DNA from 4 places in the Pseudovibrio sp. JE062 genome. Region 1 is predicted to be linked to each of the others. Evidence: riboswitches for the same ligand, from Rfam matches in the RefSeq annotation. Region 1 holds a riboswitch; each other region holds the start of a gene.
What was found. Region 1 has a riboswitch for cobalamin ahead of cobU (bifunctional adenosylcobinamide kinase/adenosylcobinamide-phosphate guanylyltransferase). Riboswitches for the same ligand answer to the same signal wherever they lie in the genome.
Positions count from the first base shown of each region.

Region 1 (5,696 bases):
CCCTTCAATCAAATAGCGCCACAACATCTGCGCAGTTTCCAGCGGCACGGTGGAGCGTTTGGCAAGCTCCTCATCCCACTTGTCATCCCCCGGCAGCAGAACCAGCTTCACACCTTCAGCACGGGCGACCGCTTCCAGCCGCTCAACGCCGTAGCGCCAGTATTCAACGCCGCCCAACAGGCGCACCACCACAAGCTTGGAGGCCTGAATGCACTGCTCAATATAAAGGTCAACAGAGTACGGATGGGACAGCGCCAGAAAACTGGCAAGCCGCAGGGAGTAGCCCTCATGCTGGGCATGGGCCGCCGCAAGGCCAGCAAGCTCTGTGTCCGCTGCGCTTAAAAACACAACATCCGCAGGCGTCTGCCCCAGATCGACAGCCTCTTCTCCATCATCCAATCGGCGTGATTGCCCGACAAGTACGTGCATCAGGCAGAAACCAACTCAAATTCACTCAGCGCAGCATTCACACTGTGCTTGTCCAATCCTGCAAGACCAATCACAACCAGCTTGGAATGGCTTTCACTGCCAGCCGCAAACCAGGCTTCCACACGTGGGCCAACCGCCTGCACCAGCACCGGCGCCACTTTGCCTTCCACCACCACACTGCCTTTAATCCGCAGCACGCCGGAAACCTTCATGGCCGCCTCCACCTGAGCTTTCACCTCCTCAATGGAGGCAAACCGGCGGGTAGGCAGCACAAAGCTCTCAAAGTCATCATGGGAATGATCGTGATGATGATGGTGGTCGTGGTCGTGGTCGTGGTCGTGGTCGTGGTCGTGGTCGTGGTCGTGAGCATGCTGCGCTTCATGATGAGAAAGACGCAAGTCCATATCATCTTCAGCCCCGGCATCCCGGCCCAGCAGAACATCCAGCGCCAGCTCTCCATGAGAGGCAGCCACAATCTCAACCCCATCGCGCAAACGGCCACTGATGGTCGCCTTAACAGCGACAAGCTCTTCATCAGTCAAAAGATCAGCTTTGGAAAGCACAACAAGATCGGCGCAGGTCAGCTGGTCAGCAAACAACTCCTCCACCGGGCTTTCATGGTCCAGCGCCTCATCTGCAGCACGCTGCGCCGCAACCGCCTCTTCATCAGAGGCTACCTTGCCAGCAGCAACAGCAGGCGCATCCACCACAGTCACCACACTGTCTACGGTGACGCGAGGTTTCACAGAAGGCCAGTTGAAGGCCCGCACCAAAGGCTGTGGCAAAGCCAGACCAGAGGTCTCAATCACAATCACATCCGGCGCTTGCTCTCGCTCCAGCAGCATTTCCATGGTTGGCAGAAAATCATCCGCCACCGTGCAGCAGATGCAGCCATTGGCCAGCTCCACCACCTCATCCGCAGAACAATCCGGATCAGCACAGCCATTGACCAGCGATCCATCAAAGCCCATCTCGCCAAACTCGTTGACGATGAGCGCAATGCGCTTGTCCTGCGCTTTCATCAAAAGACTGCGGACCAATGTGGTTTTTCCGGCACCCAGAAAACCAGTGATAATGACAGCAGGAATTTTTTTAGAAGGGGCAGCAAAAGAAACAGTCATAGGGAAATCTCCGGAAAAACAGCAGGCTTCAGCTGCAACGGTTGACCGGCAGCAACAAACATCACGTAGTGGCAACACTCAGCGATACGCTGGTTGAGGCGCCCGGCCTCATCACGAAAGGCGCGGGCCATGGCGTTTTCAGGCACAATGCCCATACCCACCTCATTGCCAACAAACACAACGGGGCATGGCAGATCGGAGAGCACAGCACGCAGCTGCTCAAGCTCAATGCTCCAGTCCCGCTGGGCATGCATAAGGTTGGAAATCCAAAGCGTCAGGCAATCAACGAGGATGGCGCACTCCGCATGGGCATGCTCTTTCAGCACGCGCACAAGCTCCAGCGGCTCCTCAACAGTGTCCCAAAGGTCGCCTCGCTGCATCTTATGATGCGCGATACGTTCCTCCATTTCACCATCAAAGGCCTGGCCTGTCGCAATATAAGTCGGGCGTCGCCCGCTGCTTAAAACCAGTTTTTCCGCATATGCGCTTTTCCCGGAACGAGCACCGCCCGTTACGAGACAATGGCGAACGCAAAGGTCGCCGCTCTGTTCAGCCATCTGAATTAGCTGATCAGCAAGCGCATGGAAGCCGAAGCTTCACTCAAAGAATATGAAAGTACAGCAGCTGTCTCACACGGAGACAGGGAAATATGTGTCATGAGCACCTCTCGCCGTCCACCCGACAGCAGTCCTATGTCAAATCATATCTCCAGCCGGTCTCCTGGCTTGCGGCTCTGTCGATCACAGCCCCTTCCCAGCCTCAAAAAAGGCCAGTGGGATTATCGCAATGATCTCGCCGCTCACAGTTGCGGGGGCAGCTGCGGCTTACTTCCATAATATATGGAACCGCATTCCCGTTTAATCCTTCCGCCTGGAGCCTCGGCACAGACGAAAAGAAACTGGAGTTCTGGGCTTAAGTGTGGGGCGCAATCAGCTCCCCTGTCAATTGTCTTTGTGAGGATTCCAACATCACCGGAAAATCAAACCCGCAAAATCCGCGGTTTTTGGAGATTTCTGGCTAACCCCCTTGGATATCTCAATAAAAAAAACGAGAAACTGTCCACAAATCGAAAAATTCCTAAAAAACGACTTGGCAAACACACCATGCCTCTGTAAAAGCCTCCTCACGCAAACGGCGAGGCAAACTCGCAAGGGTGTCATGATCCCCGGTAGCTCAGTGGTAGAGCAAGCGGCTGTTAACCGCTTGGTCGCTGGTTCGAATCCGGCCCGGGGAGCCATCCTTTCTCGTTTGCAGCCATAACGGCAAGATCATCGTGATCCCCGGTAGCTCAGTGGTAGAGCAAGCGGCTGTTAACCGCTTGGTCGCTGGTTCGAATCCGGCCCGGGGAGCCACTTTTCTTGATTGCAGCCAAATGGCAAGCATATTGTGATCCCCGGTAGCTCAGTGGTAGAGCAAGCGGCTGTTAACCGCTTGGTCGCTGGTTCGAATCCGGCCCGGGGAGCCATCCTTTCTCAAAATTCCCCTCTCCTTTAAATCAGCGTTTCATCTCACAGAATTCGTGCGCGCGCGTCTAACCCTACAATAATAAAAACAGTGGGTAGAAAACCATGTTCACGCGCAGCGAAACCGCAGCACTGGCAAGTGCCGCAGGCCGAAGAAACGGAGTCCATCTGGGTAGAACTCTCTTCCGCACAAAAGCGGAGGCACTCCATTTCGCCGCAAAACTCACCCTGATCCTGCATATGGCGACCAACTAGCCGAGCGACATCCCCCTAAATTATCGGGGAGTTCATAAGCTGGGAGAGCTGTGCATATCACGCAGCACTTAAAACAGCCCATATCAGGTAGATGCACCCCATATAAAAAGGGCAGAAATGAAGCGCTGTTCTTTCAAAAACTTAAGCTACTTGAAAAAATAAGTGATTTTTTTGCCAATGAGAGAAAATGAGATGCTCATCACAGTTCTCTCCATTTCATATAGCAAATCAACACAATGAAAATTTTACATAATAGCAATTAAATAACCTGAAAGTATAAATACGCGAAACATAATTTATATACAATTATTATGGCATAGATACTCTAAGTAAATACGTATACCTCTAATGTATCTGGTGCGAATTATCATAGTCACTACTTCGTGATGACTGTGTTACTGCACACAATAAGGCGCCCCCTCTGGGAAAGTTGCTGCGTGAAAGTCAGGGAGCCATCAATGAGTAGTCTGTTTCCGCTGTGCGGTCTGCCGCACATCTTGAATTTTCGCTTCGCAAAATCTGGTCTTCTTGCTGCCTGTCTCGCTGCGCCGCTCACGCTGGCCGCGCCTGTTCTGGCAGAAACACCTCCTGCAACGGACCCGGCCACACCTTCCGGCCCGCAACTTATTGATAAATCTGCGGACGGCAACACCTACGCCATGCCAGAGGACTATCTCGCCGTCACCGTCGCCCCACCACCTAAAGCTCCTTACGCAGACCCTCTGGAGAGCGATCTGTCTATCTGGGTAGGTGAAGTGGAAATTCAGGGCCGCAAAACCCTGTGGGTCGAGCTGATCGATCAGCACGGCGAAGTCATTTACAACTCCGAAGTCCAGCAGAACGAAACCCATCTCCTGCCTGATGGCAGGGCCATTGCGGTGACCGTGATGCAGCCAGACAGCCACAGCAAAGCCATGCAGTCGGCTGCTCTGAAGAAGGACCAGTCCCGCGTACCAACGGATGAGCGCTTTGTGGTCACCCGCAAGGAAGCTTTTGCCCCAGCATTGGATACGCAGGTGAACCTGCTGGAGGTGCAGCCTGTTCCAGAGGAAGTCCATAATTCTTTCATGCTCCGCGCAGGAGAGAATGGTGAAATCCTCTGGAAGGCCACCAAAGACGCCATCTCTTGGCTGGAAAGCAGATCCTGACAGGAACCAGCTGCGCGCAAATCGATACTCTCTCAAATCGCATTTAGCGCGCACATTCGAACCGCACACACCCGGTGAGCAATTTTATTCTCCCATGGAAGTCCGAAGAGAATAATATCCTAGTCTAACGCACCCTTTGGCAGCCCATTTCTTGTTCTTGCCGGGCCAGCACAGTAGCGTGGTCTCAAAAGGGGTCGAATACCCGCATTCTGAAATTTATCCTGATACGAGTTATTTGAGAGACACTATGGACACGCGCGCCTCTGCCATCGAAGCTATCGGCAACACCCCCCTCATTCGCCTCAAAGGCCCTTCTGAGCGTACCGGCTGTGAAATCCTCGGCAAAGCTGAGTTCATGAACCCGGGCCAGTCCGTCAAGGACCGCGCTGCGCTCTTCATCATCCGCGATGCTGTTAAACGCGGCACCCTGAAGCCAGGCGGCATCATCGTGGAAGGCACCGCAGGCAACACCGGCATCGGCCTTGCACTGGTCGGCAACGCACTGGGCTACCGCTCTGTCATCGTCATTCCCGAGACCCAGTCTCAGGAAAAGAAAGACATGCTGCGCATTGCAGGTGCTGAGCTGATCGAAGTTCCGGCTGTTCCGTATAAGAACCCGAACAACTACATCAAAGTTTCCCAGCGCATCGCAGAAGAGCTGAGCAAGACCCATCTGCAAGGCGCCATCTGGGCCAATCAGTTTGATAATGTCGCCAACCGTCAGGGCCACATTGAAACCACCGCTCAGGAAATCTGGCAGCAGACCGACGGCAAAGTCGACGGCTTCATCTGCGCAGTGGGCACCGGCGGCACACTGGCGGGCACCGGCATCGGCCTGAAGGAAAAGAACCCGAACATCAAGATCGGCCTCGCAGATCCGCACGGTGCAGCACTCTACAACTACTACGCCCACGGCGAGCTGAAGTCCGAAGGCTCCTCCATCTCAGAGGGCATCGGTCAGGGCCGCATCACAGCGAATCTGGAAGACGCGCCGATCGACATCCCTTACCGCATCTCTGATGAAGAAGGCCTGCTGATCAACTTCGAACTGCTGCAGAACGAAGGCCTCTGCCTCGGCGGCTCTTCCGGCATCAACGTGGCTGGCGCCATCCGCCTTGCCAAGGAACTGGGTCCGGGCCACACCATCGTGACCGTGCTGTGTGATTATGGCACCCGTTATCAGGGCAAGATGTTCAACCCAACATTCCTGCGCGAAAAAGGCCTGCCAGTGCCGGAATGGATGGAGCGCAAGTCCGACATCGCTATCCCGTTCGAAGCAG
Region 1 covers NZ_DS996805.1:279,489-285,184, reverse strand. Annotated here, with positions in the region: gene cobN (cobaltochelatase subunit CobN) at 1-429, opposite strand, end outside; gene cobW (cobalamin biosynthesis protein CobW) at 429-1,550, opposite strand; gene cobU (bifunctional adenosylcobinamide kinase/adenosylcobinamide-phosphate guanylyltransferase) at 1,547-2,107, opposite strand; cobalamin riboswitch at 2,243-2,464, opposite strand; tRNA gene PJE062_RS01305 (tRNA-Asn) at 2,713-2,787, shown strand; tRNA gene PJE062_RS01300 (tRNA-Asn) at 2,828-2,902, shown strand; tRNA gene PJE062_RS01295 (tRNA-Asn) at 2,941-3,015, shown strand; gene PJE062_RS26455 (hypothetical protein) at 3,119-3,268, shown strand; gene PJE062_RS01290 (hypothetical protein) at 3,727-4,416, shown strand; gene PJE062_RS01285 (cysteine synthase A) at 4,664-5,696, shown strand, end outside.

Region 2 (5,696 bases), on a different contig from region 1:
AGAGCGTCTTCCAGCGCAGCAAGGGTTTCGGTGTCAAGGTCGTTGGTCGGCTCATCGAGCAGCAGCACGTTAGCGCCAGACTTCAGAACCTTAGCAAGGTGCACGCGGTTACGCTGACCACCGGAAAGGTCGCCAACTTTCGCCTGCTGTCCTGCACCCTTAAAGTTGAAGGAAGAACAGTATGCGCGAGAGTTGATCTCTTTCTTGTCCAGGTAGATAACTTCAGCACCTTCAGAAATCTCTTCCCAAACAGTCTTGCTGTCATCCAACTTGTCGCGAGACTGATCTACGTAACCAAGATGCACGCGCTCACCAAGCTCAACCTTACCACTGTCAGGGGTTTCCTGACCGGTCAGCAGCTTGAAGAGGGTTGATTTACCAGCACCGTTTGGACCGATCACACCAACAATACCACCGCGTGGCAGCTTGAAGGACAGATCGTCAATCAGTAAGCGATCACCAAAGCCTTTGGATACATTCTCAACGTCGATCACGTTGTTACCAAGACGCTCACCAACCGGGATCATGATCTGCTCAATGGTAGGCATACGCTCTTCCTGAGCAGCCAGCAGGTCGTCATAAGCCTTAATACGGGCTTTAGACTTGGTCTGGCGGCCTTTCGGAGACATACCCATCCACTCTTTTTCGCGCTTGATCGCACGAGAGCGAGCCATGTTCTCACGGCCTTCCTGCTCCATACGCTTGGTCTTTTTCTCAAGGTATGTAGTGTAGTTGCCCTCATATGGAATGCCCTGACCGCGGTCGAGCTCCAGAATCCAGCCAGTCACGTTATCAAGGAAGTAGCGATCGTGGGTGATGATCAGTACAGAGCCCTTGAACTCGCGCAGGTGGCGCTCCAGCCAGTGAACGGTTTCAGCGTCCAGGTGGTTGGTTGGTTCGTCGAGCAGCAGCAGATCTGGCTCGGAAAGCAGAAGCTTACAAAGCGCAACGCGGCGGCGCTCACCACCGGAAAGGTTGGTCACAGGGCTGTCAGATGGAGGACAGCGAAGCGCTTCCATTGCCATCTCAACCTGGCTTTCCAGGTTCCACAGATCCTGAGCGTCGATCTCGTCCTGAAGCTGAGCACCTTCCTCGGCAGTTTCATCCGAGTAGTTCATCATCAGCTCATTGTAACGGTCCAGCTTTGCTTGCTTGTGCGCAACGCCTTCCATTACGTTTTCAAAGACGGTCTTGTCCGGGTCCAGATGAGGTTCCTGCGGCAGGTAACCAACCTTGGCACCTTCAGCAGCCCAGGCTTCACCGGTGTACTCTTTATCCAGACCAGCCATGATCTTCAAAAGAGTGGACTTACCTGCACCGTTAGGACCAAGGATACCGATTTTCGCATCCGGGTAGAAAGACAGGTGAATGTTGTCGAGTACTTTTTTAGCACCGTAGGCCTTGGAGACCCCGTGCATGTGATAGATGAACTGGCGCGCCATGGACTGCCTGCATCTCCTGATCTGTGTAAACTAAGAATTCTCTGGGAAGCACTCATAGTGGAAGCTGCGCTCCGGGGCAATCCATAACACTCTAGGCAGAATGAAAACTGCTCAATTTCCTAGCTTTTTGATTTGGGCCTCAAGCTGAGAGACTAAACCAGAATTAAACTAAGGAAGTTGCTTAGCACTTTGCTGGCTCTAGTCATCATCACTTCCAAATCTAAAATTTGGGAACTTCTTCTCCAAGGCTGGCCCGAGAAGCGACCACCATGTCAGTTTAACAAAGACAAAAGCAGTTATCGCGACAGCAAACCAAACACCACTTTTCTGCTGAGCGATAGAAATAAAATGACCACCAATAATTAGCGTCAGAAGAAACAGCAGGATTGAAAGAAATAAGTTTACTTCGACAAAAAAACGAAGGCCTTTCCAGAAGGCAGCTAAGCATTTCCGAAGCACGAACCAGTTCACCTCTTCCAACAGACAAAGCCCCTGTAGTCTAAGTGAGAAGCTGGAACCAAACACCTCTGATAAATAGTTAGAATGAAAAAACAGCCGTAGAACACGGCTGTTTTCTAAGTCGATAAAAGAAACCTGTCTAAGCTATCTTCAGCTGCGGAACCACGGTAAGATTCCGAACCACAGCATTGTCTTCAATAGCCTTCAGCCCCTTCACAGCAAGGAAGGTCACAACCGGCTCAAACACAACAATTGCCAGATAAGACAAAGCAAACTGCGCCCATGCTGTAAATGGTGTTGCCACTTCGCCAATCATCAGCCAGAAGCCAACCATGCCAGTCACACCAGCATAGTACATAGCATCCAGCTTCAGGATCTGAGCAAAACTCAGACGTTTGGTCAGGTCTTTGTCGAATAGCTGCTTACCACCCAGATAATGAACGGAAACCAACGGCAGCATCAAAGACAGGCTATTGACGCCAAGATGGTACATGTCCTGCGGATCAAAAGCGAGTGCCTGAAACAACAACCCGACTGCAAACCCTAGCAGAACAGGCGTAAAGCCGAGTGTCAGATACATCGCCATCGCCCCAATAAAATGAAGCTCGGATGGCCCGACAGACATATGGAAACTCTGCATGAATATGGAGAAGAAACCAGCAGCCAATAAAGTTTTCAGCGGAGTAAGCGGCTCTTTCAGAAATTCAGAGATCTGCTCTTTGCAGCCCCAAACAAAAACGCCGACGGCACCTGCATTGGCAGCAATAACCTTGGCCGCAGAAACGTAACCCGGTTCAATATGCATTTAATATGCTCCTCTTCGCACCCACCGTGCGGTTTGAGTTTATGTTGTGTCGGGCAGGTTTCCTGGCTCATGGCTTTTGCATCACTCGCCTTCCCAGAGATCATCTCCAGTGGCTTTTATGAGGAACGCACCACGTAACAGTTGCGGGGGCAGCTGCGGCTCGGGCCCATCTTTGGTCATCCCTACCGCATTCCCTTTTCATCCAAGAAGCTTGGCTTCTATAGAACCCAACAGCCGGAATATCGTAAATTCCAGGAGAAGACACAACTAGAAATAAGAGGAGGTTGGGAAAACGCTCAACTCCTGAGGTTTCTACTCAGAAGAAGCCACTGCAAGCTGCAGGCAAAAAAAGAGGCGTGTACCCGGTGGTACACGCCTTTAAGAAAGTTGACACTCCCCCATCCGAGTGCCAGCCGAAGCTGCATTTAGAGATATCAGAGTGCCCCATCCCTTCATTGATCTTCATCAAAATAAATAAAATTACTTCTGAAACTGCAGAAATTATTCATTGTTACAAAACTAGTCAGTCCTTCAATCGATTAAAACTAGAACAACTCAAATATATCTCTGAGAGACCTCAACGAAAGTCTCAGTATTTTCTACTAATTCTTACTCAGGCTGGTCACAGAGGGAGCCTGCCACGAAAACTTCCTGAGCCAATGTCTCTCTGGTGAAATCACAAAGCTCCAAGAATCAACCTTTCCGAAGACCTTATCTGGAGTTGTGCCGGAGGCTTCTTGTGCCCCACTCTGGCCAGACGCAATCTGAATTTTCAAAGTGCCTTCACCCTTCCCTGCCAGCTTCAACAATCCCAGATCTGTCTGAGTGCGACCCAGAAAGACTGTGGGGGCTGCGCCAATCCGATCCCAGATCACACGCGCCAACTCCAAAGACGGGGCTTCACTGGAGATCGCTGACACTTCAATAACCCTGAAACGCGGCAGACCATAGTTCAGCTCCACCATGGTGCGATCCACTTCATGATCACCGAAGCTCAGCACCCAGATTTCGAAGTGATGTTCTTTCAGGAAACCCACCAGTTCCTTCAAAGGCTGATAGGCGAACTCCCGATACTTGGCACCAACTGCTTTCGGCCCGTTGAGAGACAAATGAGCCCGCACGCTTTCGCTGTAGTCAGCGAAACTGCCAAGATCTCCGTCAGCATTGGGTGGTACGACCTTATTGTCAGCGCTCTGTACAGCGGTACTCCACAATGCCCCATCGCCCACAAGCACTGCAACTCGGTCTTCCAGCGCCACAAATTCCGGGCTTTCCGTCCGTCCCATGCGCTCAATGCTCTCGATAATCCCGTGGCGTGCTGTGGTGGAACTCCAGCTCGGCAGGATGTTATCCCGTTCACCACCGGTTGGCTGCATGACTGAAACTGCGGAGTATAAAAACAAGCTGGACCACTGCATCGCTCAAGATCACCCAGAAGCTGTTCAAGCAAGATGGAGACCTACAATGCACATCAATTGCCCATAAAAAATGAACTAAATACAGTTGTGAAAAGAGAAGAGAATCATGATTGACGGGCGGAATCTCTTTTCTCTCAACTTGAAGACAAATACGAGTATTCACGTATATAAGTAATTTCAATCACCGAAACTTTTACTTACAATTTTCATCAATTTGCTTTGAAGGCGTCAGATAAACGTCATATACGCCTCTCTTTTCGAAACTTTTTAGGATGAAACCCTCAACTCCCTAGAATTCTTAATAAATGCGCAACAATTTCAAACAATTATGCCCAAGAATTTCTTGGGGTACCCAAATGCATTTCCGAGCCCTTTTACTTCCAGTATTGCTCTTACTTACGCTGATTGGTTTATCGTTACACTTCATGTCGGTGTCTTCGTATGCGTCAATATTTGATCCAGCGAACACCAGCCTTCAAGGCTCGTTAAATCAGGCAGAACTACTGACACAGCAGCAGAACCTATGGACCATATTGTCCGTGGGATTGTTTGCGCTTGGTGTTCTTGGAATACTTGTCGTGTATTCCAGCCTGTTCATTCAGGAACGTATGCGGGCGTCCCGCTTCTTCAACCGCGCATTGCTTCTGATCATAATCAGCTCTGCTGCATGCCTGTTGATTGACACCACCTTGAACCTGCCGGATGTCACAGCGCAGCTGACCCTTTGGCAGTCAGAGGTCGAGTTCATCCCGCAGAGCGATGTCCATGCGGCGGCAATCCACGCCGCGATGGCTGCCATGATTGCAGTGATCGCATACTTGCCACTGTCACATCAGCTCACACTCCGCGCAACCATCATCCTTGCACTCACAGTTGGTGCCGTCATCTACCCAGCCTACCTGAAAGGCGTACAGGGACTGCTCTTACATCCAATCAGCCAGGGCACTGTTCTTTCAGTCGGTTTTGAGCAGATCGGCGGTGGAACAGTCGTCACCCTACTGGCAACCTTTGTGGCATTCTCAGGCATTTTCGTCACCGGCATCAAGAACTCGCCTGCCCTGCCTGAGTACATCCTGCGCAACACACAAAACTATAACGTGCTGCAGATCAAAGCTGGCGCCGCACTCATGGCTGTCGGTGGCATTGGTTTTTCAGTTGGCAACACAAGCATCTACTCTGGTGAGCTGGGCGCTGCGATCTACAACGTTCTGGTTGCTGCGGGCATCTCTGTTGCCTTGGGTGTTCTCTTTGGCTTCTTTGCGCCAAGAAAGGTAATGTATCCAACTATTCTGCTGAGCCTGATCGGCGGCCTTGCATCTGCACTTGGAAATGCACAACACCTGACCATTGAAGGCGTAGCAGCCTTATCACTCCTGGCCTCCGCCCTTTCAGTCACAGCTGCCCGCATTGTCTTCATCCGGACCAAGACCCACAAAGTCACGATCTACTACACGAGCCTCGGAATCGGCTCATTAGTGGGCCTCTTTGGCTACACTCTGGCACTTCCATCAGATAGTGTTCTGGCGGGTTGGACCTTCGACAACTTCGTTCTTCAAGCCGTTGGCGCTTCTC
Region 2 covers NZ_DS996806.1:193,879-199,574, reverse strand. Annotated here, with positions in the region: gene ettA (energy-dependent translational throttle protein EttA) at 1-1,442, opposite strand, end outside; gene PJE062_RS05305 (hypothetical protein) at 1,641-1,922, opposite strand; gene PJE062_RS05300 (energy-coupling factor ABC transporter permease) at 2,041-2,706, opposite strand; cobalamin riboswitch at 2,741-2,952, opposite strand; gene PJE062_RS05295 (hypothetical protein) at 3,309-4,124, opposite strand; gene PJE062_RS05290 (bifunctional diguanylate cyclase/phosphodiesterase) at 4,550-5,696, shown strand, end outside.
Region 2: linked by a shared signal. The riboswitch ahead of PJE062_RS05300 (energy-coupling factor ABC transporter permease) and the one ahead of cobU (bifunctional adenosylcobinamide kinase/adenosylcobinamide-phosphate guanylyltransferase) in region 1 are both predicted to bind cobalamin.

Region 3 (5,696 bases), 770 kb from region 1:
GTAGCTCTGGCAATTTTTGACGTGGCGCTCCAGATTGCTCATGCCTTTCTCAAGCGCGTCGATATTCTCTTCCGTCAATGCGTTCTTGGCAACACCACCATGCATCTTCAAGGCACGCACAGTTGCCACAACCACCACCGCATTTGGTGTCAAACCAGCTTGGCGACATTTGATGTTAAAGAACTTCTCCGCACCAAGATCTGCGCCGAAACCTGCCTCTGTCACCACATTATCAGAAAGGCGCAAGGCTGTCTTGGTCGCGATCACAGAGTTGCAGCCATGTGCGATGTTTGCAAACGGGCCGCCATGAATAAAGGCCGGATTGTTCTCCAGTGTCTGCACCAGATTAGGGCGGAAGGCATCTTTCAGCAGAGCCGTCATCGCACCATCAGCTTTCAGGTCACGGCAGTAAACTGGTGTCTTGTCTTTACGATACGCAATCAACAATCGGCCAAGTCGGTCCTGAAGATCCTGCAGGTTCTCCGCCAAGCACAGCACTGCCATCACTTCAGAGGCAACGGTGATGTCGTATCCGGACTCGCTTGGGTATCCATTGCTCACACCGCCAAGGCCAGTGGTGATGGAACGCAGTGAACGATCATTGATGTCCACCACGCGGCGCCAAACAATACGGCGTTGATCGATATTCTCCGCATTGCCCCAGTAGATGTGGTTGTCGATCATAGCTGATAGTAGGTTATGAGCTGCGGTGATTGCATGCAGATCACCGGTGAAATGAAGATTGATATCCTCCATCGGCACCACCTGCGCATAACCACCACCAGCAGCGCCGCCCTTCATGCCAAAGCAAGGCCCTAGAGAAGGTTCACGCAGGCAAATGGTTGTTTTCAGGCCAATGCGGTTCAGTGCATCACCAAGGCCAACCGTCGTTGTCGTCTTGCCTTCACCAGCAGGAGTAGGGGAAACAGCAGTCACAAGTATGAGTTTTCCATGCGGCCGGCTGTTCACCTCCGGCATCTCATCCAGGTTCACTTTGGCTTTAAAGCGACCATAGGGCTCAAGAGCATCCTCCGGGATCTCCAGATTTTGAGCGATACGCGCAATTGGTTTCATGTCTGCTGCGCGGGCAATTTCAATATCTTTCATGGAAAATCTCCAGATTAGAACAGGTCACCAAAGGAGCCGGAGAGAGCGTCAAAACGCAAATCAGGCAGGAACAGCAATGTAATCCCTACGTAGAAGCTCTAACGAATGCACGTAGAAAGTTCAAGATTGTGTCCGATCACTTGAAAGCAACTTAGTTAACGGCTGTCATTTGTATTTCTGCTGAGACTGGAAACATTATTGCCTGAATAGCTGTTGGTCTGTTCTAAATATCACCAAACTGAGCTTGCACGACAAATCCAAGGGCTTTAGAGCTGTTTGGGTTTTCAAATTATCTACGCCAAGGCCTTAGTTTCGTCGGTTAGGTCACCCCATGTTTTTATTCGAAGTTGCCGCGCTCGGTGCTGCTGCCACCTGGGCCATCGGTGGTCTCATCTCTGCAAAACCTGCTGCGCATTTAGGAGCTATCGGCTTCAACTGCGTGCGCATGTGGTTCGTTGTGCTGTTTCTGGGCGCCTATGTGTTTGCAACCGGCACCTGGAACACCGTTGATTCTAGCCATGCATCACTCATCTTCTTGTCTGGTTTTATCGGCATCTTCATGGGTGACACACTGTTGTTCCTCACCCTCAATCGTATGGGGCCGCGCCGTACCGCCATTCTGTTTTCCATGAACGCACCCATGTCAGCTCTGCTGGGCTGGTTGTTCTTGTCCGAAGAGCTTTCTCTGCAGGCCGTTATCGGCATTGCCTGTGTTCTTGTCGGCGTTATCCTTGCCATCGCATTCGGAAAACGCAAAGACCAACTGCATAAATGGGAAGCAATCAGAGGTCCGGTCGTGGTCGGCGTCCTCTTCGGTACTTTGGCGGCTCTCTCCCAGTCCGTGGGTTCGATCATCATCCGTCCCGTCATGGAAAGTGGTGCTGACCCTGTCGCGATCTCCCTCATGCGCTGTACTATCGCTGCCTTTGGCTTGCTGGCGCTGTTCTACCTGCCAGGCCGTCCATTCCGCCTTGCAAACCCGATCAACAAAGAGATCGTCGCACTCGCATCCTTGTCCGGCATGCTTGGCATGGGCATTGGTATGACCTTGATCCTCTATGCACTCAGTGGCGGCGAAGTAGGCATCGTCTCAACGCTTTCCGCAACAACGCCAGCAATGATGCTTCCGGTTCTCTGGTGGCAGACCAAAGAGTTCCCAGCCATCGGCGCATGGATCGGAGCACTCCTCGTTATTGTTGGCTGTGCACTGATCTTCATGAGCTAATCAGCAGGAAAGATCATACTCCATCTAACCACCACAAGCAGGTGCGGCCGAGTAAGACCGCATCGCAAGATCTGGTAGTGGAACAATCACTTGCAATTTCTGTGAGTTTACCCAGCAATTGGTCGAATTTTATCAAGTTCCTTGCTGAGGCAGTTGACGGAAGCCCCTGAAATCTGATCAATAGCCGTGTATTTGGTATTTTTATCGATCAGATGAAAATGAAAAGGGAACACGGTCCTATCGGATAAGCCGTGGCTGCCCCCGCAACTGTAAGCGTAGAGTTGTTGCTCACAAATGCCACTGATGTTGTTGTTTAAAGCAACGTTGGGAAGGCGGAGCAGCAGTAAGGACGCGCAAGCCAGGAGACCTGCCAGATGCAGTCACTCACCCAAAGCACGGGGCGTGTTAAGGGGCGGTATTCCGTTCAGGTGACATTCACAGTGCGTCTGACTGGCTATCAAACACGCCTCTTTTCAAGAGGTTAGAGTAGATTTCTCCAAAGACGCACAATGCAATCAACAGCATGGCAGTTCTTCAAGCTGCTGTGAATGATGGACCAAACTCGTGCGTAACACATCTTGGATCGCAGCTACCCTCAAGTCCGGCGTAGCTCTCTCAGCACTCCTCAGCTCAACCCTCGCATCAACTGCGCAGGAAGCTGATCTTGACGAAGTCATCGTCGTCGCCAACAGAACGGAAACCGAAGCCGGCAAAGTCGGCTCCACAACCCACGTCGTCACCGAAGAAGACCTGAAAAACGACGGCGCTACGTTCGTCTCCGAATACCTGACCAAGCTTCCGGGCATTTCCTTTTCACAGAACGGTGGGGCGGGGACAAATAGTACTCTCAGGATAAGGGGAATGAACAACTACTACACTAAAGTGTTGGTGGATGGCATCGATATCTCTGATCCTAGTTCCCCTCAGGTAGAAGCTCGTTTGGAGCATATGCTCCTCAATGACGTTGAGCGGATTGAGATCCTTAAGGGATCTCAGAGTGCGCTCTACGGCGGTCAAGCTATCGCAGGTGTCGTGAACATTATCACTAAGCGTGCGGCACCGGGCACTGTAAAACATAATGCGACTGTAGAGGGCGGTAGCTATGGAACCGTGAATGCCTCTTACGGCTTGAAAGCAGCTACTGAAACTGCCGATATTGCAATTAATCTTCAGCGGTTTCATACAGATGGGTTCAGCGCAGTATCTCCCAAAGGGCGACCTTCAGACGAAGACGGCTACGAGAATAAAACCTTCTCTGCAAAAGGTTCAGTTGATCTTAGTGAAGAGTTGAATGTTTACTTTGCTGCCCGTGGGTTGCATGGCACGACTGAGTATGATGGCTCCGACGCACCGGCTGCCAACAACAAAGTTGATGCGAAGCAGTATTTTGGGAAAGTTGGAGCCAACTACATTTGGCTCGACGACCGCATGACCACAGATGTATCAATCCAGTTCTCGGACCTGACACGCGAGTATAACAGTGGTTACACCGCGAAAGGTAATCGCGTTAAAATCGAGTTTTTGAATGATTTTGATGTCAGTGACAGTCTCCGACTGAATTATGGTGGAGATTGGAGCCGAGAAAAAGTTAAGGGCCAGTCTAAGAAAATTGAAGTTGCTGGAAGCTTTGTCCAAGCATTGTGGAACCCTACCGATCCGTTGAACATAAGCGGAGCTGTCAGGTTAGATCATCATAGTGCATATGGGTACTATTTGACTGGGCGCGGGACTGTATCATATCAAGTTCTCGAGAATACACGTATTCGCTCTAGCCTTGGCAATGGTTTCCGTGCACCTTCATCCTATGAGTTGTATGACAGCTATTCAGGAAATCCAGATTTTGAGCCTGAAACCAGTGTTAGCTATGATATCGGCATCGATCAAAATTTCCTTGATGAAAAACTGAGGCTCTCTCTCGGTTACTTCCATATTTTGACAGAAGACCTGATCATAAATAATCCTGCTGACTATAAGTATGAGCAGATTAATGGGCTATCCAGAAGTCAGGGTGCGGAACTGTCTGCTGACTGGGATGTATTGGATAATTTAAGCTTTAATAGCGCCTACACTTATACATGGGCTGTAGGGCCAGATAAAAAACGTCTCCGCCGCGTCCCTCTGCATGATATTAATCTCGGGTTCACCTACAAGCCGTGGGAACCTTTGTCTTTGAGTGTCAACGCAAACTATGTTTATGGGCTGAAAGATCTTGATACTAGTAAAAAGCCTATCACACTCGACGATTTCGTCTTGGTTAACGCCAAGGCGGCCTATCAGTACAATGATAATCTGACGTTTCATGTTCGCGGCGAGAACCTGTTGGATCAGGATTATGAGCGGATCAAGGACTATCAGACACCGGGCCTTTCCGTTTACGCTGGTGTTAGCGCCAGTTTCTGATTAAGTATGCCGCTCAGCAAAGGTTGGGCGGCATTCTCTGGATTCTTCAGTACTGCCCGATGCTGCGTTCCAAACTCTCACGCTGCTCAAAAGGTCTAAATGCCAAATAAGATCAAAAAGATCATGCAGACTGCACTGCTGATGGCCCTTGCAATCAGCCCGGCAGCGGCCCGTGCAGATGAGAGCGGAGTGAGTGCACCCAATCGGGTCGTTTCCATGAACCTGTGCACCGACCAGTTCTCCATGTTGCTCGCAGGCGAGGGGCAGCTTGTCTCTGTTTCCAGATTGGCATCAGATCCAACGCTCTCTGTCATGAGTGAAGAGGCGAAAGCCTACCCGATCAACTTTGGCGGGGCGGAAGAGATCTACCTGATGAACCCGGATTTGGTGATTGCAGGCACCTATACCAACCAAACCACAGTGCAGATGCTGCGTGGTCTTGGCATAACCGTGGTGCAAGTGCCGCCAGTGCGTACCATCTCGGATATTGCCAAGGAGCTCCGCCGTCTCGGTAAAGTGCTGGGGCAAGAGCAAAAGGCTGAGGCGCTGGCCGACCGGTTTGAGGCTACCGTTCAGCGTTTTGTGGAAGCGCAACCCGATGATAAAGCGCGGGCAGGGGTCTACTACGCCAACGGTTACACCGCTGGCGATGGCAGCCTTGTTAACGAGTTGATCACGACAGCAGGCCTGCAGAACATCGCCAACAACCTCGGCCTGAAAGGCACCAGCAAACTGCCGCTAGAGCTGCTGATCCTGGAAGATCCTCAGTTGCTTGTTGAGGGAACTCAGTTCTCCGACAAACCTGCATTGGCATTCGAACTGCTAGCTCATCCAGCCTTAAAGCGAACACTTGGCAATAGTGGACGCGTTTTGGTGGAAGACAAGTACACCATTTGCGGCCTGCCGTTCGTTGCCGAAGCCATAGAGAAACTGGCTAATCAATCCAAACGCTTGGGGGCACAAG
Region 3 covers NZ_DS996805.1:1,049,976-1,055,671, reverse strand. Annotated here, with positions in the region: gene PJE062_RS04375 (formate--tetrahydrofolate ligase) at 1-1,107, opposite strand, end outside; gene PJE062_RS04370 (DMT family transporter) at 1,439-2,332, shown strand; cobalamin riboswitch at 2,509-2,722, shown strand; gene PJE062_RS04365 (TonB-dependent siderophore receptor) at 2,897-4,732, shown strand; gene PJE062_RS04360 (ABC transporter substrate-binding protein) at 4,832-5,696, shown strand, end outside.
Region 3: linked by a shared signal. The riboswitch ahead of PJE062_RS04365 (TonB-dependent siderophore receptor) and the one ahead of cobU (bifunctional adenosylcobinamide kinase/adenosylcobinamide-phosphate guanylyltransferase) in region 1 are both predicted to bind cobalamin.

Region 4 (5,696 bases), on a different contig from region 1:
TTGATCCCGATTATATTCTGTTTGTCGATCCTCTACGTCGGGACCGATACTGTAAAAACCAAGCCAGCTACATACTATAGCCAAGTCGCCGACTACATGGCACTTACCTATGCTTTTGCTCTGCCAATCACGGTCATTTACGTTGCGGTGCACTCGAGTTCAACACTCAGCAGCATCTTATTCAGCACGGTGGAATCACTTCCCAATTATTCTTTCTTTCCAGGATATTACGACAGCCTTATTGCTGAACACACACGCCATACAGGTTCCAGAGACGAGGCAGTAGCAACCCTTGCCTTTATGATTATTGGCTACTCACTCCCAAGCTTGAGTGCAATATTCTGGATGAACCCGTTTCGACGAATGTTTCGATATAGGGCAAAAGCTAATCCCCACCAAAATGAAGTGCAACCTCAAGACCTTGAGAAGCGTCTTTGGATTGCCCTAGTCGTGATCAGTATACTCGTTGGTTTTGTAACAATTCTTCACACTAACGAATGCATGTATGAGGCAGACCCGCCATTCTCCAAGTTCCAGAATTTTTGTAAGGTCTATAGTTCAGCTAGCTTTTTCTACATATTTACGGTTTGCATATGGGCATACTTGCTTCTAGGTCTGTGCTTTATACTTCATGCTATTGTTAAAATACGACGCCTTTCTAGAAAAGAACGCCAACGCCAAATGAGTAACTTGCAGACCTAACGTGGACACTCTCTTGCTATGTACCAGTCAATAAAAAGAAAACTAATGGGTACTGCATTGTTGCTTCTGACAGTGGCAGGTGTGACCAGCGATGCTATCGCCGCTTTCAACTCAAGAGTGGATCTACTGGAAGCTAAGGAGATCTATGTTTGCTCGGATTGGCCTAAGCTCTCTGCTGATGTTCTTGCTCGCTTCTTCGCCTTGCAGTTTCCTGACAAACCAAAACCAGAGTTTGCTCCGTTTCCGGAGTCAGTAGAGCCGGATGCAGATGGTGCACTGTTCCTGACACTCTCTGGAAAAGCGCCTGACACGAATGTTTTAGAATGCCTGACCAAGCTGCCTCGAAGCTGGAAAAATACTTTTATCGAAGGTAGGGAAGCTTTAGGCGAACCTCTTCATCCATCAATCAGCAAGTTCATGAAGCACGCCGACAAGTTGGGTCCTCTTGCAGCAACAACGAGGTACAACAGAACTTCGGCAGCCCCCTTCATCGCGCATTTCAGAATGACGCTGGACCCTCTTGATGAGAGAGACGTCCTACGGACATTGTTTGGGTTGGAAGACAGCTTTTGCAGCACAAGCAAAGCATGCAGGGTGTTGACGCCTCTTCCAGCTTCACCAGCGCTGCAAAGCTATAAGGGAACCGCTGTTGAGCGGTGGCAGACGCTTTGGAGCAAATGCCAAACGGCTCTTGAGGAGACAGGAACACTGAACCATGACGGTTTGATCCAATACGTTCCTCAGAAGGACAACTCATCAAAACTCAGTAGTGAGGTATGGACGGTTCAAAACTCTGAATTTTATTTGGAGATAGCTCATTTGAACTCTGCTCCAGACACTCCAAGAAGCAGCTGCCGCGTTGCACTCAAACCCGAGGAAGCTCCACTCAGCGCTGCAGATCAAGCCCTGATGTTGCAAGCATTTCTCGACATCCGCTCACGCCTTATCTGGGAAGGCACTCACGAGATAAACAATCCCGACAGCATCTATCCAATGCTCTCATTGGGGTTTGCGCCGAAGGAGAAGAGCCGCCGGGGATGTCCAATCATCCATGCCATGCACTCCGATCCTTCAGCTGGTTACATTGCGACGACTTCAGGAGAACAAGCTGGCAAAGGTTGCCAAGCACAGAACTGAATGTTGTTTGGACTTCTGTCGTTCCAGATCCCGGATCATCGCTTCGCTTGTCCGGGATGACGGTGGTGGGTGGTGAGGCTGTTGTGGGCGTTTCAATGCCGTCATCCCGCGCTTGATGCGGGATCCAGTGAATTGGGCGGTAGAGGGAGTGCTGCCCCTGATTTTTCAGGGAGTGGACGTGGTGTGGGTGGCACTGGTATTTTTAGGGAGGTGCTGACCTGCGGCGGGTGGTATGGCCGCAGACCAGCAGGGCACCGATTGGCGAGGATGCGGGGTGTATTTGCGTTTCGCCATTGGCACCGGAGCAAGAGGCACTAGTTTGTGCCATTTACCATTCACAGTGATGTTGCACGCGCTTTGCGTGGTCAGGGTTACCGATCACGTTGAGCGCATTGCACGATCAAGCCATTTCCTGAGCCAGTCCCTAACATGAGGCTGGCTCTTTTCTTTGCTGCTATGCCGTTTCCTCACTTGAACGCGATGGGCTTTGAGGATCGAGCGCGAGCAAAGGGCAGTACGGCTTAATCAGGAAGCGGAACTTTTGTGTTTATTGGCTGCGGATGAGCGACCCGCTCTAACATTCCGCAGCTTTTTTCCAGTGCTTCAAGGCGATCGCGGAAGGCGTGATGCAGAGTGAACAGGGCATCGCGCTCGCTGGAGTGCTGCATTCTCTCCGTCAGCACAAGGTGCTGAATATACGAGAGGTTTTGCAGATCCGAGACAGCGACGATGACTTCATCAATTTCATTTTGGAAAGTATTTGTGGCGCTACATGCGCATGCGGAGTCGTTCATTCTCAATCCCTCTGTCTTTAGGGTGTTGAACAACCACAGGACAGCAAGGCTTTCGACGGCCCGCTGGCGAGCGGGAGGTTCGAAACCTGTAAGACAGACAGGCGAGTTTATTCCCCCCCGAAGGAGGTGTTGTATTCACCGCCCTCCCGCTCATAGCAAAGGGTTTGCGCGCTACCTATAAAGCAGGCACAAAAAATCCGCCAGTGACGGGAGCGGTAACCGCTGTCTTAAAGGAGGTTTCGACGCCTCATGTATGAATGTGGAATGAAAACCAGAGGTTGTCAAACTGACAGTTTTTACAAGGATGTGGATGGCTGAGTTTGCGCGCATTTGGTGAGGCGGTTGAGCTGTGGTTTGGGTCTGTGCTCATGGCTCTGGATCCCGCATCGCGCTTCGCTTGTGCGGGATGACGGTGGGTGGGATGTGGCTGCTATCAACAGCGCGTCGGGTCTGTTTTCGAAAACTCTTGCAATTGGGGGCGGTAAAACTCAGTATGCGCGCTGATGGTTTCTGGGGAGCGAAAGGCCCCGGGATTAAAAGGGAACACGGTGCGGTGTAGCCAACAGGCGCCAATTCCGTGACTGCCCCCGCAACTGTAAGCGGTTAGCGAAGCCAAGCGTGCCACTGGAGAGATCCGGGAAGGCTGGCTGAGCACAGACCCGCGAGTCAGGAGACCTGCCATTATGTTTCACTTCAACCCGGGCGGGGCGTCCCGGAAGGAGGCCATAATGGTTGCATTGGCGCAAGCCTCTCACATATCCGGTTTCTATTTGCCCCCGCTGCAGCGCGGAGGGCGTTATGAGACCTTTTTCCTCACAAACTAAACTTTATCCCGGATCGTTTTGCGAGCCGCTGATGGTCTGCGCGCGCGTGCGCTTGACTTTTACTTCAGGATTCGACAATTGATGTAACGTTATAACGTTACATTTATGACTATGTAGCGTTTCACTCAGGTGGGGTGGTTGAATGCTGGATCCTGTTTCTTTTCATTTCAATGGCTTAGGCTGTCCGGTTGGCGCTGAGCGGCGCAAGGATGCTTTGTCATGAGCGCGGCTTCTGTATCCGTTTGCGAGGTTTCCTGGGCGCCGGAGCGTAAGAGCGCGCTTGTTCTGAAACCGCTGAGCTTTGAGTTGGCGGCGGGGCAAACCCTTGGTGTTGTTGGGGCAAACGGGGCTGGTAAGTCTACATTGCTGCGGCTGCTTTATCGGTTCAACAAGCCGATGAGCGGGCAGATTTGCATTGGCGGCGATGACATCTGGTCTCTTTCAGCTCGGGCGACAGCGCAGCGGGTAGCAGCAGTGCTGCAGGAACAGCCGACAGATTTTGCTCTCAGGGTGCGTGAGATTGTGGAGCTGGGGCGCACGCCCTATCGCAGCGGGCTGGCGGCTTCCGGTGAACATGACCGGCAGGTGGTGGATCGTGCGATCCATGCTTTGCAGCTGGATGGGCTGGCCGGACGGTTGTTCGGCACGCTTTCTGGCGGGGAACGGCAGCGGGTGATGGTGGCACGGGCTTTGGCGCAGGAGCCGGAGCTGCTCATCTTGGATGAGCCGACCAACCATCTGGATATTCGCCATCAGCTGGAAATTCTGAAGCTGATTGAAGAGCTGGATCTGACGATCATCACCAGTTTGCACGACCTGAACATGGCGGCGCAGGTGTGTGATCAGATCCTGCTGCTGGATCACGGGCAGATGCTGGGTTTCGGGGCTCCGGAGCAGATCCTCTCCCCTGCCCTTGTTTCGCAGGCGTTTCAGGTGCGGACCACGCGTGATCAGCTGATGGCCCGGCAACAATCCCTCCTTACTTTTGATCTTCACTCATAAGGACTGCTTTCATGAATAAACTTGGTTTGGCGCTGGCTGTAGCGCTGCTTTCTTCTTCTGCTGCCTTGGCAGAGGTTTCCGTACAAAGCTGTAGTCGCACCGTGAAGTTTGATGGCGTGCCGCAGCGGGCTGTTTCCAACGACTCCAACCTGACAGAGATGATGCTGGCGCTGGGGCTGCAGGACAACATGGTGGGCTACACCGGCGTTTCTGGCTGGAAGACGCTGGATGCAGAACTGACCGACAAGGTGGCTGTGTTGCCAGAACTCTCCCCGAAGTACCCAAGCAAGGAAGTGCTGATCGGCGCTGATGCTGACTTCTACTTCGCGGGCTGGAACTACGGCATGAAGGTTGGCGGCGAGGTGACGCCAGAAACACTAGAGCCGTTTGGCATCAAGGTTTACGAGTTGACCGAGAGCTGCATCCACCTTGGCGAGAAGCCTAAAGTTTCCATGGATGACATGTACAACGACCTTTTGAACCTTGGCCGCATCTTTGGTGTTGAGGCGCGGGCGGAAGCGCTGGTGCAGTCTTATCGTGATGAGCTGGTGAAGTTCAAAGCTGGCCTGAAGACCTCTGACACACCGCTGCGTGTGTTTGTTTATGACAGTGGTGAGGATTCTCCATTCACCGCCGGTCGTTATGCGATGCCGACTGCGATGATTGAAGCAGCCGGTGGCACCAACGTGCTGGACACATTGGAGAAGAGCTGGGCGCGCGTGAACTGGGAAGCTGTGGTTGAGGCGAACCCAGAGATGATCGTGATCGTCAACTATGGCGAGGTGACTGCTGAGCAGAAGCGTGAGTTCATGCTCAACAACCCAGCCTTTGCGGAGCTAGATGCGGTGAAGAATGACCGGTTCGTGACACTGGAGTATGCTGAGGCAACACCGGGACCACGGAACATCAAGGCGATCAAGAAGCTCGCTGCTGCGTTCTGGGGGAACTAACATGAGCGAAGGAACCGGCGTTGTCGTGGCCCCACCTGAGGGCCGTTCTCCTCATATGCTGCAGATCTGTTGCGTGGGATTGGCTGCGCTGGTTCTTTCGGTTTGCCTTGCTGTCTCCGTTGGCGCGGTTTCTGTATCCATGGAGACGGTTTGGGGTGTTCTTGTCAACAAACTGGTGCCGGGGTTGGTGGAGCCGAGCTGGTCGTTGGGCCGGGAGAACATTCTCTGGCAGATCCGCCTGCCCCGTGCGCTGCTGGCGATTATGGTTGGAGCGGGGCTTTCCATTG
Region 4 covers NZ_DS996807.1:158,975-164,670, reverse strand. Annotated here, with positions in the region: gene PJE062_RS08280 (hypothetical protein) at 1-702, shown strand, start outside; gene PJE062_RS08275 (hypothetical protein) at 748-1,839, shown strand; gene PJE062_RS08270 (hypothetical protein) at 2,361-2,633, opposite strand; cobalamin riboswitch at 3,121-3,331, shown strand; gene PJE062_RS08265 (ABC transporter ATP-binding protein) at 3,677-4,459, shown strand; gene PJE062_RS08260 (ABC transporter substrate-binding protein) at 4,471-5,409, shown strand; gene PJE062_RS08255 (iron ABC transporter permease) at 5,465-5,696, shown strand, end outside.
Region 4: linked by a shared signal. The riboswitch ahead of PJE062_RS08265 (ABC transporter ATP-binding protein) and the one ahead of cobU (bifunctional adenosylcobinamide kinase/adenosylcobinamide-phosphate guanylyltransferase) in region 1 are both predicted to bind cobalamin.